One region of the Cytobacillus sp. OWB-43 genome, then DNA from elsewhere that is predicted to be linked to it. Evidence: riboswitches for the same ligand, from Rfam matches in the RefSeq annotation. Region 1 holds a riboswitch; each other region holds the start of a gene.

What was found. A riboswitch is a leader RNA that binds a small molecule or an ion and turns the genes downstream of it on or off. The one in region 1 is predicted to bind S-adenosylmethionine.
Region 2: linked by a shared signal. The riboswitch ahead of U9M49_RS00170 (PLP-dependent aspartate aminotransferase family protein) and the one ahead of U9M49_RS13475 (MetQ/NlpA family ABC transporter substrate-binding protein) in region 1 are both predicted to bind S-adenosylmethionine.
Region 3: linked by a shared signal. The riboswitch ahead of U9M49_RS14295 (methionine ABC transporter ATP-binding protein) and the one ahead of U9M49_RS13475 (MetQ/NlpA family ABC transporter substrate-binding protein) in region 1 are both predicted to bind S-adenosylmethionine.
Region 4: linked by a shared signal. The riboswitch ahead of U9M49_RS00625 (alpha/beta hydrolase) and the one ahead of U9M49_RS13475 (MetQ/NlpA family ABC transporter substrate-binding protein) in region 1 are both predicted to bind S-adenosylmethionine.

Annotation. Positions count from the first base shown of each region.
Region 1 is NZ_JAYEFF010000003.1:161,800-164,941, reverse strand. Features, by position in the region: gene U9M49_RS13485 (hypothetical protein) at 1-42, opposite strand, end outside; gene U9M49_RS13480 (aminoglycoside phosphotransferase family protein) at 132-995, shown strand; gene U9M49_RS13475 (MetQ/NlpA family ABC transporter substrate-binding protein) at 1,078-1,902, opposite strand; SAM riboswitch class I at 1,991-2,101, opposite strand; gene U9M49_RS13470 (pyridoxal phosphate-dependent aminotransferase) at 2,342-3,142, shown strand, end outside.
Region 2 is NZ_JAYEFF010000001.1:15,603-18,744, forward strand. Features, by position in the region: gene U9M49_RS00160 (MBL fold metallo-hydrolase) at 1-304, shown strand, start outside; gene U9M49_RS00165 (NUDIX hydrolase) at 338-964, shown strand; SAM riboswitch class I at 1,031-1,131, shown strand; SAM riboswitch class I at 1,313-1,423, shown strand; gene U9M49_RS00170 (PLP-dependent aspartate aminotransferase family protein) at 1,500-3,142, shown strand, end outside.
Region 3 is NZ_JAYEFF010000003.1:317,777-320,918, forward strand. Features, by position in the region: gene U9M49_RS14290 (CotH kinase family protein) at 1-1,083, shown strand, start outside; SAM riboswitch class I at 1,176-1,282, shown strand; gene U9M49_RS14295 (methionine ABC transporter ATP-binding protein) at 1,366-2,379, shown strand; gene U9M49_RS14300 (methionine ABC transporter permease) at 2,369-3,034, shown strand.
Region 4 is NZ_JAYEFF010000001.1:111,485-114,626, reverse strand. Features, by position in the region: gene U9M49_RS00640 (hypothetical protein) at 1-38, opposite strand, end outside; gene U9M49_RS00635 (YezD family protein) at 71-238, opposite strand; gene U9M49_RS00630 (hypothetical protein) at 259-408, opposite strand; gene U9M49_RS00625 (alpha/beta hydrolase) at 401-1,189, opposite strand; SAM riboswitch class I at 1,447-1,549, opposite strand; gene U9M49_RS00620 (MetQ/NlpA family ABC transporter substrate-binding protein) at 1,633-2,448, opposite strand; gene U9M49_RS00615 (LLM class flavin-dependent oxidoreductase) at 2,466-3,142, opposite strand, start outside.

The sequences.
Region 1 (3,142 bases):
AATAATTTTCTCATCCACTTGATTATCATACTTTTTTTCCATTGCTTTCACTCCCCTTTTATAAGATGTCTCGCCTATTTTCCCCCTCAAAAAAACGATTTATACAAAATAATAAAAAAGGAGACTGTTCCATGAAGGAATTAATTAAAAACCATCTCCCGCATCTTCAGGAAATACAGATTGAAAGCAATCATTCTGGTTGGGATCATCATATTTATATTGTTAATCAAACATATGTCATCCGAATACCAAAAACAAAACAAGTATTAGTGAAAATAAAAAAGGAAATAAAGCTACTTCACCAGCTCTCATATCTTTCTTCCATTATTGAAATACCAAATTATCTTCCATTTTATAATAAAGACGGACAAATGATTGGTGTTTTTTACCACTTCATTAAAGGACAAGCATTATCTCATTCATTGATTACTCCTCCTTTATATGAAGCCAAGCGGTTAGGAACATTTCTTACAGAATTACATCGTCTGGATATAGATGAAGCAAAGAAATGTAATATAGAAGAACTACATAGTGAAAATTATTGGGCGCAATTACATCAAGCCCTGATTAAAAAAATATTTCCGTTCTTAAAAGACGCAGAAAAAGAAGAAATTGATAAAATGTTTTTAGCGGTGTCAAAATTTAAAGAAGCAAAAGTGGTGATTCATGGTGATCTAACAAGTGCCAATATCCTTTATCATCCAAGCAAAAAGGAAATATCAGGAATTATAGACTTTACAGATACGCAAATAGGGGACCCGGCGTTTGACTTTGCAGGGCTATATTGGGATTTCAGAGATCAATTCACCAAAGAAGCTCTCGCATCTTATCAAACAAAATTCAATAAAGATGAAATGTATAGAAGAGTCACTTCCTTTTACGGCTTACAACCAATATTTCACAAATGGTTGAAAAACGTCAATGACCAGGATGAAAAAGTTGTTCGACAATCCATAAGTACAGGAATGACCAAAATACAAATTATGCACAGATAAGTTTAACAGTATTCTACAACTATTATTAGAAACCGGACAAATCCATATAATTTTGTCCGGTTTCTTGCTTATTATTACTTCGTTATTCCATCCACGCTGGCTTTCCAAATCCTTGAAACTCTTCGTCGATAATTTTTTCAAATTCTGCAGACTCGACCACTTCTTTTAAGTCTTTCGCATATTGTTTATCTTCAAAGTCTGCTTTAACTGCAACCACGTTGCGATAATCATCAAGCATATTTTCTAGTGCTAATGCACTTAATAAGTCCATATCGGCTGCCAACGCAAAGTTACCAGGAACTGCAGCAAGATCCACACCCTCAAGAGATCTTGGTAATTGTCCTGCTTCAATCGGTTGAAAAACTAAATTCTTTTTATTCTCCTTCACATCTTTTTCAGATACTGTTAGTGGATCGGCGTTTTCATCAATCGTAATTAGACCTTCGTCATTTAACGTATTTAAAGCGCGTGCTGCATTCGTTGGGTCATTTGGAATAGCAATGGTTGCACCGTCTTTAATCTCATCAATTGAATTAAACACATTCGAGTAAATCCCCATTGGGGCTGTTGGTACAATAATTAATGGTGCTAAGTCCATGTTATTTTCTTTCTCAAAATTCTCCAAGTAAATTGTATGTTGGAAAAGGTTAGCTTGTATATCATCTTCATTTAAAGCTTTGTTAGGTTGGATATAATCGCTAAACTCTACGACAGTTACTTTATATCCTTTTTCCTCTAGACCAGGTACAATAGCTTTTTTCAACATATCACTATAAGGACCGGCAGTAGCACCAATTTTTAGTTCTTTCGTTTCATCCACCTTTTCTCCACTCGTGTCTGAACCTCCGCCACATGCTGTTAGTAAACAAACAGTTGCAATGAATAAAACAATTAGCCACTTTCTCATTATGTTTCCTCCCCATAGCTGTAACCAGAATTTTAACCAATAAAAAAAGCCACTATTCATCATCTGAAAGAGGCATTGGTTTTATTCCGCCTTATCTTTCAGAATGAATGGATATCATTCTGCAGGAATTGGCACCTTCCCAATATTGGGGGTTGCCGGACGTCATAGGGCCTAGTCCCTCAGTCTCTCTGGATAAGCTTTTCATTTAATTTTTATGATATGATATTACTACTCTCTTTTATTTTTGTCAATGTTCGAAATAATGCTACATCCAATCTCCCAAGAAAATGGGTTTAGTGATCCAACTACCTTTCCTTTATTCTTTTAAAACAAAAAAGGAAATCGAATATTTCCTTTTATATAAAATTAACTGGACAATTTGTCTTTTTGGTTATAAAATGCGTTCGTATATAGATTAAATGAATGAAGGTGGATTAAAATGGAATTATCGCATCGTTTGAAGCAATTACCTCAACAATTTTTTGCTTCCCTTGTTCAAAAAGTTGCTGCTGCAAAACTTGAAGGCAGAGATGTTATTAACCTAGGACAAGGCAATCCCGACCAGCCAACACCTGCACATATTGTACAATCACTTCAGCAAGCTGCAGAAGACCCAATGACACATAAATATTCTCCTTTTAGAGGAATTAATGAATTAAAGAAGGCCGCCGCTTCCTTTTATGCGCGTGAATATGGGGTAGAAATTGAGCCTGAAAAAGAAGTAGCTATCCTTTTTGGCGCAAAAGCAGGTTTAGTAGAAATTCCATTATGCCTACTCAATGAGGGAGATTTAATGCTCTTACCAGATCCAGGTTACCCTGATTATGAATCTGGTGCGGTTTTGGCAAATGTAAATTACGAAACCTTTCCTTTAAAAGAAGCAAATCAGTTTCTACCTGATTACTCGCAATTTACAGAAAAACAAAAAAAGGATGCCCGCCTACTATTTTTGAATTATCCTAATAATCCAACAGGCGCGACAGCTGATTCCACATTTTTTGAAGAAACTGTTGCTTTTGCTAAGGAAAACAACATTACCATCTTGCATGATTTTGCTTATGGTGCTATCGGCTTTGATGGAAAGAAACCTGAAAGTTTCTTAGCCACAGCCGGAGCGAAAGACGTTGGTATTGAAATGTATACATTATCAAAAACATATAATATGGCTGGGTGGAGAATTGGATTTGCAGTTGGAAATGAACAAATCATTGAAGCCATCAACCTTCTTCAAGACCATATG
Region 2 (3,142 bases), on a different contig from region 1:
ATCACTTCAACCACAACATATCTTTTTTGGGCATTATGGTGAGGGCCCTGAACCAAAGGATGTTTTTACTCAAATTCGTTATTGGTTACCTATATTTACTTCAGTTGCAGATGACGTTTTTCTCCAAGGAAATGACATAATAAAAATGCAAGAAGCCATACAATCGGAATTGTTGGAACAAGTAAAACATTATTTATTAACAGCGCACGATGTTGAACTTAGTGCAGAGGATAAGAAGCTAATAGGCTTAGATTTAAATGTCTGCACAATGGGGATGATTGATAGATTGCAGAAAGTGAAATAAAGATTTAAGTCGTGTGGTTTGGAGGTAATTAACATGGATTTGGAAGAAATAAGATCAGAGATACAGCATCGTCAATCAGATATATTGGGTAGCTCCAGATTGGTTAAATTCGCTGTTCTTCTTCCCCTAATAGAAAAAGATGGAGAAATACATATTTTGTTTGAAGTACGGTCTTTATCTATGAGAAGACAGCCAGGGGAAATTTGCTTTCCTGGGGGGAAAATGGATCAAGACGATGTGGATTTAATAGAGACGGCAAAAAGGGAGACCAGTGAAGAGTTAGGTATCCCAATTGGAGAAGTCTCTGTTTTTTCAGAACTTGATTATGTAGTGACACCTTATGATACAGTGATTTATCCGTTTGTAGGCACAATAGAGAGCATCAGTGATCTTAAGCTAAATCCAGAGGAAGTGGATCAAATTTTCACAGTACCACTTGCTTATTTTTTGAAAGAGGGACCATCTATTCATTATATTGAGATGAAGCCAGAGCCTAATAGTAGCTTTCCCTATCATCTCATTCCTAATGGGGAAAAATATAAATGGCAAACGCGGAGGATGCAAGAAATTTTTTATACTTATAAAGGTCATGTGATATGGGGGTTAACAGCTAAGATACTGTATCATTTTTTGACGCTTATCCAGGATGAAAATAAATAAATTTTCAAAATGTTATTGACGATTCCCTATAAAAGGGTATATGATGTTAAACAAATAAATATGAACTTCTTATCCAGAGAGGCGGAGGGACTGACCCAGAGAAGCCTCGGCAACCAGCAATCTTTTGTATGGTGCTAATTTCAGAGGATATTATCCAAAGATAAGGAGAAGGTGAGCTCGTTAATTCAAAGCCCTTCTGCCTCTTCTAGGTAGAAGGGCTTTTTATGTGATAGAGCTAATATTTTATTGGAATATAAAATATATTCAGATTTCATATTGACGACAAATCATTTTTTGGATATAATTCTATTTGTAATTAAAGTATTAACGCTTTAAAAAATAAAATATTTCTTATCGAGAGTGACGGAGGGATCAGGCCCTATGAAGTCCGGCAACCTTCAAGCAATTGCTTGAAAAGGTGCTAAATCCTGCAGGCAGTAAATGTCTGGAAGATAAGATGAGGCAACCCCCTCTTCTTATGAAGAGGGGGTTATTTATTTTAATCATCCGACTAAAAAGTAGAGGAGAGTATATAATGACGAATCAATTTAACACTTATGATGATGAGACGATTTTATTACATGGAGGTCAATCACCAGACCCGACAACGGGATCTCGTGCAGTTCCTATTTATCAAACAAGTTCATATGTTTTTCATAATACAGACCATGCGCAAAGCCTATTTTCATTAGATGAGACGGGAAATATCTATTCACGAATCGGTAATCCAACGGTAGATGTATTAGAAAAACGTATTGCTTTATTAGAAGATGGGGTAGCGGCAGTAGCGACTTCATCTGGAATGGCAGCTATAGCTCTTTCAATTATGAATATTGCCCAAGCGGGTGATGAGATTGTTGCAGCGTCGAACCTTTATGGTGGAACATATAATCTTTTTGCCATAACACTTCCGAAATATGGGATTAAAGTTCATTTTGTTGATGGATCTGACCCTGAGAATTACCGTAAAGCGATTACGCCAAAAACTAAGGCTTTATATGGAGAGATTATTGGGAACCCAAGTCTTCATGTCCTAGATGTAGAGGCAGTTGCAAATATTGCTCATGATAATGATATTCCCCTTATTATTGATAATACTTTCGCTTCACCTTATCTTTGCAAACCAATCCAATGGGGAGCAGATATTGTCATTCATTCGGCAACAAAATGGATTGGTGGTCATGGAACAACAATTGGCGGACTTGTAGTTGATGGCGGACGATTTAATTGGAATCATGATAAGTTTCCTGGTTTTACTCAGCCAGATCCAAGTTATAACGGTATTGTTTATGCGAATGAGTTTGGTACACTCGCTTTTAGTACAAAACTTCGTGTTCAGTTGCTGCGCGATTTTGGGTCATCTTTAAGCCCACATAGTGCATTTCTTTTACTCCAAGGATTGGAAACACTCCATTTACGTATAGAGAAACATACGGAAAATGCAGCGAAGATAGCCCATTTCTTAAACGCTCATCCAGCTGTCGATTGGGTCGCATATCCAGGTTTAGCAGAGCATCCAGCGCATGAACTCGCGAAGAAATATTTAAACACTGGCTTCGGTTCCATTGTGAACTTCGGTATTAAAGGTGGCCGAGATGCGGGTAAAAAAGTGATAGATACAATTGCATTGTGGTCTCATGTAGCCAATGTAGGTGATGCGAAGTCACTCATTATTCATCCGGCTTCAACCACACATCAACAGTTAAGTGCAGAAGATTTAATTAAAAGCGGTGTAAGTGAGGAACTCATACGTTTATCAGTTGGGATTGAATCGGTTAGAGATTTAACCAATGACTTAGATCAAGCCTTCTATGAAGCGACTGGTATTTCTTCGAAGGGAGAACAAAAAGGAGAAACAGCAGTAAATGATGAAGGTGTTATTCGATGGGCATTACAATCATCCTCATTAAAAGAAGATGTGGATGGCAAAGAACTGCAAAGAGCAAAAAGGATAGCTGTTGTTGGATTAAGTGGAAATCCTGCTAGACCAAGTTACCGTTTAGCAAGAAAAATGCAAAGATTAGGTTATCAAATCGTGCCAGTTAATCCAAGAGAAACAGAAGTATTAGGTGAACAGGCATATCCAAATTTAAAATCCATTCCTTTTACCATTGATATTGTGCAAGTATTTAGAAGCCCTGAAGCTGCGATAGAAGTGGCGAAAGAGGCAGTAGAAAT
Region 3 (3,142 bases), 160 kb from region 1:
ATGTTAGATAGTATCGATAATGGTGGCAATTTAGAAAAAACTTTAGATGTGGATCAAGTATTACGATATTTTGCAGTAAATACGGCTGTCGTTAGCATGGATAGTTACCAAGGGCAAATGAAGCACAACTATTATTTATATGAAAATGATGGTAAGTTCTCAATCATTCCGTGGGACTATAATATGGCATTTGGCGGCTTTGGAGTAGGTATGGGTGGCGGAGGACGCATGAACGGAGATTCTTCAATCGCTGAAGAAAACCAAAACAAAAATCAAAATCAGGAACAACAAGGTCTAGCACCAGGAGAAGGTGGGCAAGGTGAGGATGAACAAGGTCAAGTTCACCAAGCTGAAATGGGGAACTTCGATGGTGGCATGGGAAATAGTAATTTAATGAGTGAAGATACGATTAATTTCAGTATTTCCGAACCTGTAGCTGGTACTTCTTTAGATGAGAGGCCTTTACTTAATGCTTTATTGGCAAATGATGAATTTAAAAAGCAATATGAAGCATACCTTGAAAAGATTGCCGAAGAATATATGACAAAAGAGTCTTACCAAAATACAACTACACAAATTAGTACATTGATTCTTCCTTATGTAGAACAGGATCCTACCAAGTTTTATACAACAGAAGAATTTCTACAAGCAGTGCAAGGTGATGAGAGTTTACCAGCATTTGCTGAGGCGAGATCAGAATCGATACTTGCTCAGCTTTCAGGTGAATTAGAAGTAGAATCACAAGCTTCTGAAGTCAATAACATGTTCCCTAGCCGAGCAGGTGGTGATGACCAGGAAGGTCAAGAAAGAGGAGAAGTATTCCAACCGCCAAACGGTAATGAAGGAAACATTGATGGTGAAATGCCTGAACGTCCGCAAGGCAATGGAGACTTTCCGCAGGAAGGAGATTTTGAGACACCAGAAGGGTTTGAAGGTATGCCTGGTGGTGAGGGACGTGGACAAGAAGAGCAACCTAGTACAGTAAAGTTCAAAACGTCAGCAATCATCTTGTATGTGGGTCTAATCACAGCTTTATTAGGAACAACTTTTTTTATCTTCTTGTTTAAACGAAGAGGAAGATAAGTAAATGCATAAATAATCAAAATACTATTGACAATTAATTCAATACCCGATAAAATTTCCTTTATCAAAGCAACACATTAAATTTAATATGATTCTTATCGAGAGAGACTGAGGGACCAGGCCCGAAGATGTCCGGCAACCTCCTTTTAAAGGGAAGGTGCTAAATCCTGCAGAATGATTTCATTCTGAAAGATAAGGTTTAATAACAATCATTTGTTGAGCCTCTTTCAAAGTGAAAGAGGCTCATTTTATGTTGTAGAGGATTTAGGGAGGGTGAGGTAAATGATTGAAGTCAATCATTTAGTGAAAATTTATAAAAGCAAAAAGAAGCAAGTAATAGGGGTTGACAATGTATCCCTTTCTATTAAAGAAGGGGAAATATACGGGATTATTGGCTATAGTGGAGCAGGGAAAAGTTCTTTATTACGCTGTCTAAATTTATTGGAGAGACCGACATCTGGTGAAGTGAAAATTGATGGCGTTGATTTAACATCTTTAACAAGTAAAGAATTAAGAAAAGCAAGGCAGAAGATAGGTATGATTTTTCAGCATTTTTATTTAGCGAGTTCGAAGACAGTGTATGAGAATATTGCCTTTGCTTTAAAAGCGGCAGGTAAAAGCCCGAAAGAAATAGATATCAGGGTGAAAGAACTATTAGAATTAGTGGGTTTAGCAGATAAAATTCATCAGTATCCCACACAATTAAGTGGTGGTCAAAAGCAAAGGGTAGGAATAGCCAGAGCACTCGCTAATGATCCAAAGGTTTTACTTTGCGATGAAGCCACGTCAGCTCTAGACCCTAAAACAACAAAATCAATCCTGAACTTATTAAAATCAATTAATAAAAAGCTAGGATTAACCATCGTACTTATCACTCATGAGATGGAAGTAGTCAAAGAGATTTGTCATAGGTTAGCTGTTATGCAAGATGGAAAGGTCATAGAAGAGGGACCGGTGTATGATATATTTGCGAATCCAATTGAACCACTTACAAAGGATTTCATTCAGAGTGTTCTTCAATTTGACTTACCACAACAATTGATTGAAAACAGGAAGGGAACAATCATTAAGATTCAATTTAAAGGTGCAATAGCAGAAGAATCTGTTGTTTCTGAACTGTTCCAAACATTCAAAGTAAAAGGAAATATTCTTCACGGCAAGATTGAATATATTCAAGAAGTACCTCTTGGTATTTTTATTATGGAGTTGACTGGCGAAATACCTGAAATAGAAAGAGCTATACAATATATTCAAGAAAGAACACAGAATTTGGAGGTAGTTGAACATGTTGCTTGAGTCCATTCAGGCGTTACTTCCTGAACTAAATACAGCTGTATTACAAACAATTTATATGGTCGCCATTTCTTTAGTTGCGGCACTTATACTAGGTCTTCCACTAGGTATCTTATTATTCGTTACAGACGAAGGATTGTTCTTAAAGAATAGATTTGTAAATGCTGTTACCGGTTGGATTGTCAATTTGATCCGCTCTATTCCTTATATTATTTTGTTAGTAGCTCTATTGCCGTTAACAAAATTAATTGCAGGTTCAACTATTGGTCCTACAGCGGCTTCTGTTTCATTATCTGTAGCAGCGATTCCGTTTTTTGCAAGATTGGTAGAAACATCCTTAAGAGAAATAGATAAAGGAGTCATTGAATCTGCAGTAGCAGTAGGCGCTTCCCCTTGGATGATAATTAAGGAAATTCTTGTCCCAGAAGCGAAACCTGGAATTGTTCAAGGTTTAACGATTACGACTATTAGTTTAATTGGTTATTCAGCAATGGCAGGTATTATTGGCGGCGGTGGTATTGGTGATTTAGCGATACGTTTCGGTTACTATCGCTATGATAATGTCATTATGATTACGACAGTAATTGTCCTCGTTGTATTGGTGCAAATCATTCAAATTGGTGGGGATAAATTAACTAAATATGTAGATAAGAGATAATAAATTCAAACGATAGATATAGTAAAGGGGATGGAGCCTTTACTATATCTATTTATCCTAATGATTGAGTATTAAAGAGAAGATGGAAACAGACGGGGAGGAAGGATT
Region 4 (3,142 bases), on a different contig from region 1:
GCTACATTGGGTGCTTGATTACTAATTGTTGACTGCATGTAACTCACTCCTTTTCATTTGCTCCATTCCATCATTTTTTATTTTGTTGTTTCTTTTTCAGAGCAAATCGTTTCTTCTCGGTAATGTCAATTTGGGTAATATCCCCTTCGTGTACAGTAATGGTGACACAACCATATTCGAGTTCCTTTAATGTTGTGAGAATGGTATGAATTTTATCTTGATCAATGTGTTTTTCCATAAAATTCTCCTTTATGGGACTTATTTTAGTCTTTTTACAAGCTCCTCTATTTCTGTAAGTGTTAACTGTTCTAATTCATGTCGCTTGAACTTTATTTCATCTATAGTAAGCATAAGGTTGATTAAGGTTTGTTTTCTCTTTGCTATCGCTTTTTGTAAAAACTTAGCCAACCTCTTTCCCCCCCCACTCGGTGTTCTTTTTTTCTTCATTCATCGTATCTAGAAATTCTGTTGTATCCTGAATAATTTTGGTCTGATCATAATCCATGGATGCTACATGGTATGAGTTGTAAAGGACTCGAAGCCATTTATAATCTGTTTGAATTTCGATAAAAATACGATCTGTATTCTCTGGAGGTACAACATGATCATGGATAGACTTAAAGCATAATATTGGGCAATGAATTTGAGATAAACTTTTTCCTGCGTCACTCATTACCTTTTGTAAAGAGTGAACTGCTTTTACCGGAATATTATCGTAAGTAATTTCATGTATAGTCGGATTTTTGATATCTGGGCTACCTTCGTCAATATAGTGTTTCTCATCGTAATATCTTAAATACTCGTAATCTGGTAATGTCAGTGCAGTATTAATTAGGATCAGTCCATCCAGCTCTCCATATTTCTTAGCTAACAACAGCGCTAATGCACCGCCCATAGATTGACCTAAACAATAGACTTGTTTGCACTTCTCCTTTAATTGCTTATAAGCTGTAACAACATCATTGAACCAATCATCATAACCATATAACTCTAAATCTCTGCTTTTTGTTCCATGTCCCGTGAGCCTTGGGGCATGAACAGTAAAACCCCTATTTGCAAGTTCCGCACCCAAGTCCTCAATGCTCTGCGGTGTTCCAACAAAGCCATGAATGAGGAGAATACCAATGTCCCCACCTTCATAATAAAAAGAATCTGCACCTGGTATAACTGTTGATTCTACTCTTTTCATTTTTTCGTCCTCCTTTATATTGCAACATTTTGGTGGACAATGGTTGACTACCATTGCCGATTTTTCCCGTTGATGTAAATCTAGCTGCACTACTGCCTTTGGAGGTCCAATCAGCAACTTTAATTCCAACTTAACAAATAGGTTTAATCAGTTTAAAAACAGCATTTGTATAGAGGAGATCATCCCTTGGTGATTAAATCATGCAAAATAAAAAACCTCTTCTGACAAGAAGAGGTTAAAGTTCCGTTCTTTATCTCTCCTTATCTTTCAAGCAACAGCTTGCTGGAATTGGCACAGTGCAATAAATTGCCTGTTGCCGAGGCTTCAAAGGGCCAGTCCCTCCACCTCTCTGGATAAGAAAAATCATATTAAATTTTATATCATTTACTCTATAATATTTATCAATATTTGTCAATTATTTTTTAAAAATTAAGATGATTTACTCATTCGCCCATCCATTCTGGCTTATGAAAACCTTTAAAGTTTTCTTCAATTACTTTTGCAAATTCCTCCGACTCTATGGCTTCAATGATATCCTTTGCCATTTGGGCGTCTTTATCTTCTTTACGAACAACAATCCTATTTTGGATTTCCTCAGGAATTTGATCCCGATAAATTGCTGTTGTTAAATCTAATCCTGCAGCAACCGCAAAGTTACCATTAACAGCAGCAAGATCAACTGATTCAAGAGACCTTGGCAGTTGGGCTGCATCTACTTCATGGAATTTCAAATTTTTCGGGTTAGATAATACATCATTTACTGTTGCATTGACTGGGTTTATATCATCTTTCAATTCTATTAAACCAGCATCACGCGCAACTGTTAATCCTCTCGCTAAGTTTGTAGGATCATTAGCAATGGCCATCGTGCTTCCATCTTTCACTTCTTCAAGGGAGTTGAATTTTTCTGAATAAATACCAATTGGAGCTGTAGGAACAGAAATAATATCTACTAGATCCATCCCTTTTTCAGTGTTAAAATTCTCTAAGTACACTTTATGTTGAAATAAATTACCATCCAAATCTCCACTATCTAAAGCAATATTCGGTTGAACATAATCATTAAATTCCTTTACTTCTACTTTGTACCCTTTTTCCTCAAGTAGTGGTGCTACACCTTGCTCAAGCATATCACTATAAGGAACTGTCGCCCCTAAGACCATCTCTTTCTTTTCTTCGCCGGATGAACCTGATGTCCCACATGCACTTAAAACAGTGCAACAAGTCAGTACAAAAAATAATAACCAAACTTTTCTCATACCCTTCACCTCTTATTTTAATTATTTATCTTTTCACCTTTACGATATTTACTTCCTGGATGACCACTCGGTAAAAGGGGCGAGCCATGAGTAAAAAGCTTTTCTCTTAACGTACCCTTTTTGTATTCCTTTTTATATAAACCACGTTCTTGTAGAATCGGAATAACAAGCTCAATAAAATCTTCCAAATCTGCTGGCGTTACTAAATGATTTAAATTAAAACCATCGACACCAGAGGCTTCAAACTGATATTGAATTTGGTCTGCTACTTCTGATGGATTGCCGACAATTATATTGTCTCTATCTAATCCTTCTAGTTTTGAAATCGCTTCTTTAATCGATAGTTTTTTCTTCGCATCTTTCGTTAATGAAGCAGCTTTATAATGCCCATGCTCTGTAGCTTTAAATTCAAATGGGTTATCTAACTCATCCTTTGTAAATTCCGCAACATTATAACCGCTTGCGCCCCCAAACTGTGCTTTCGCTGCATCTGCACTCCATAATTGGTTGTATTCAGCAAATTTCTCTTCCGCTTCTTCAGTTGTCTTACCTACGATGACTGTTAGGAAAGTGAATATTTTAATATCTTCCGGATTCCTGCCATATTCTTCCGCTTGTTTTCGAATATCCTCTGTATAATGTCTTACTCTTTCAGGTGTTGGCCCACCTACAAATACACATTCTGCATGTTTTG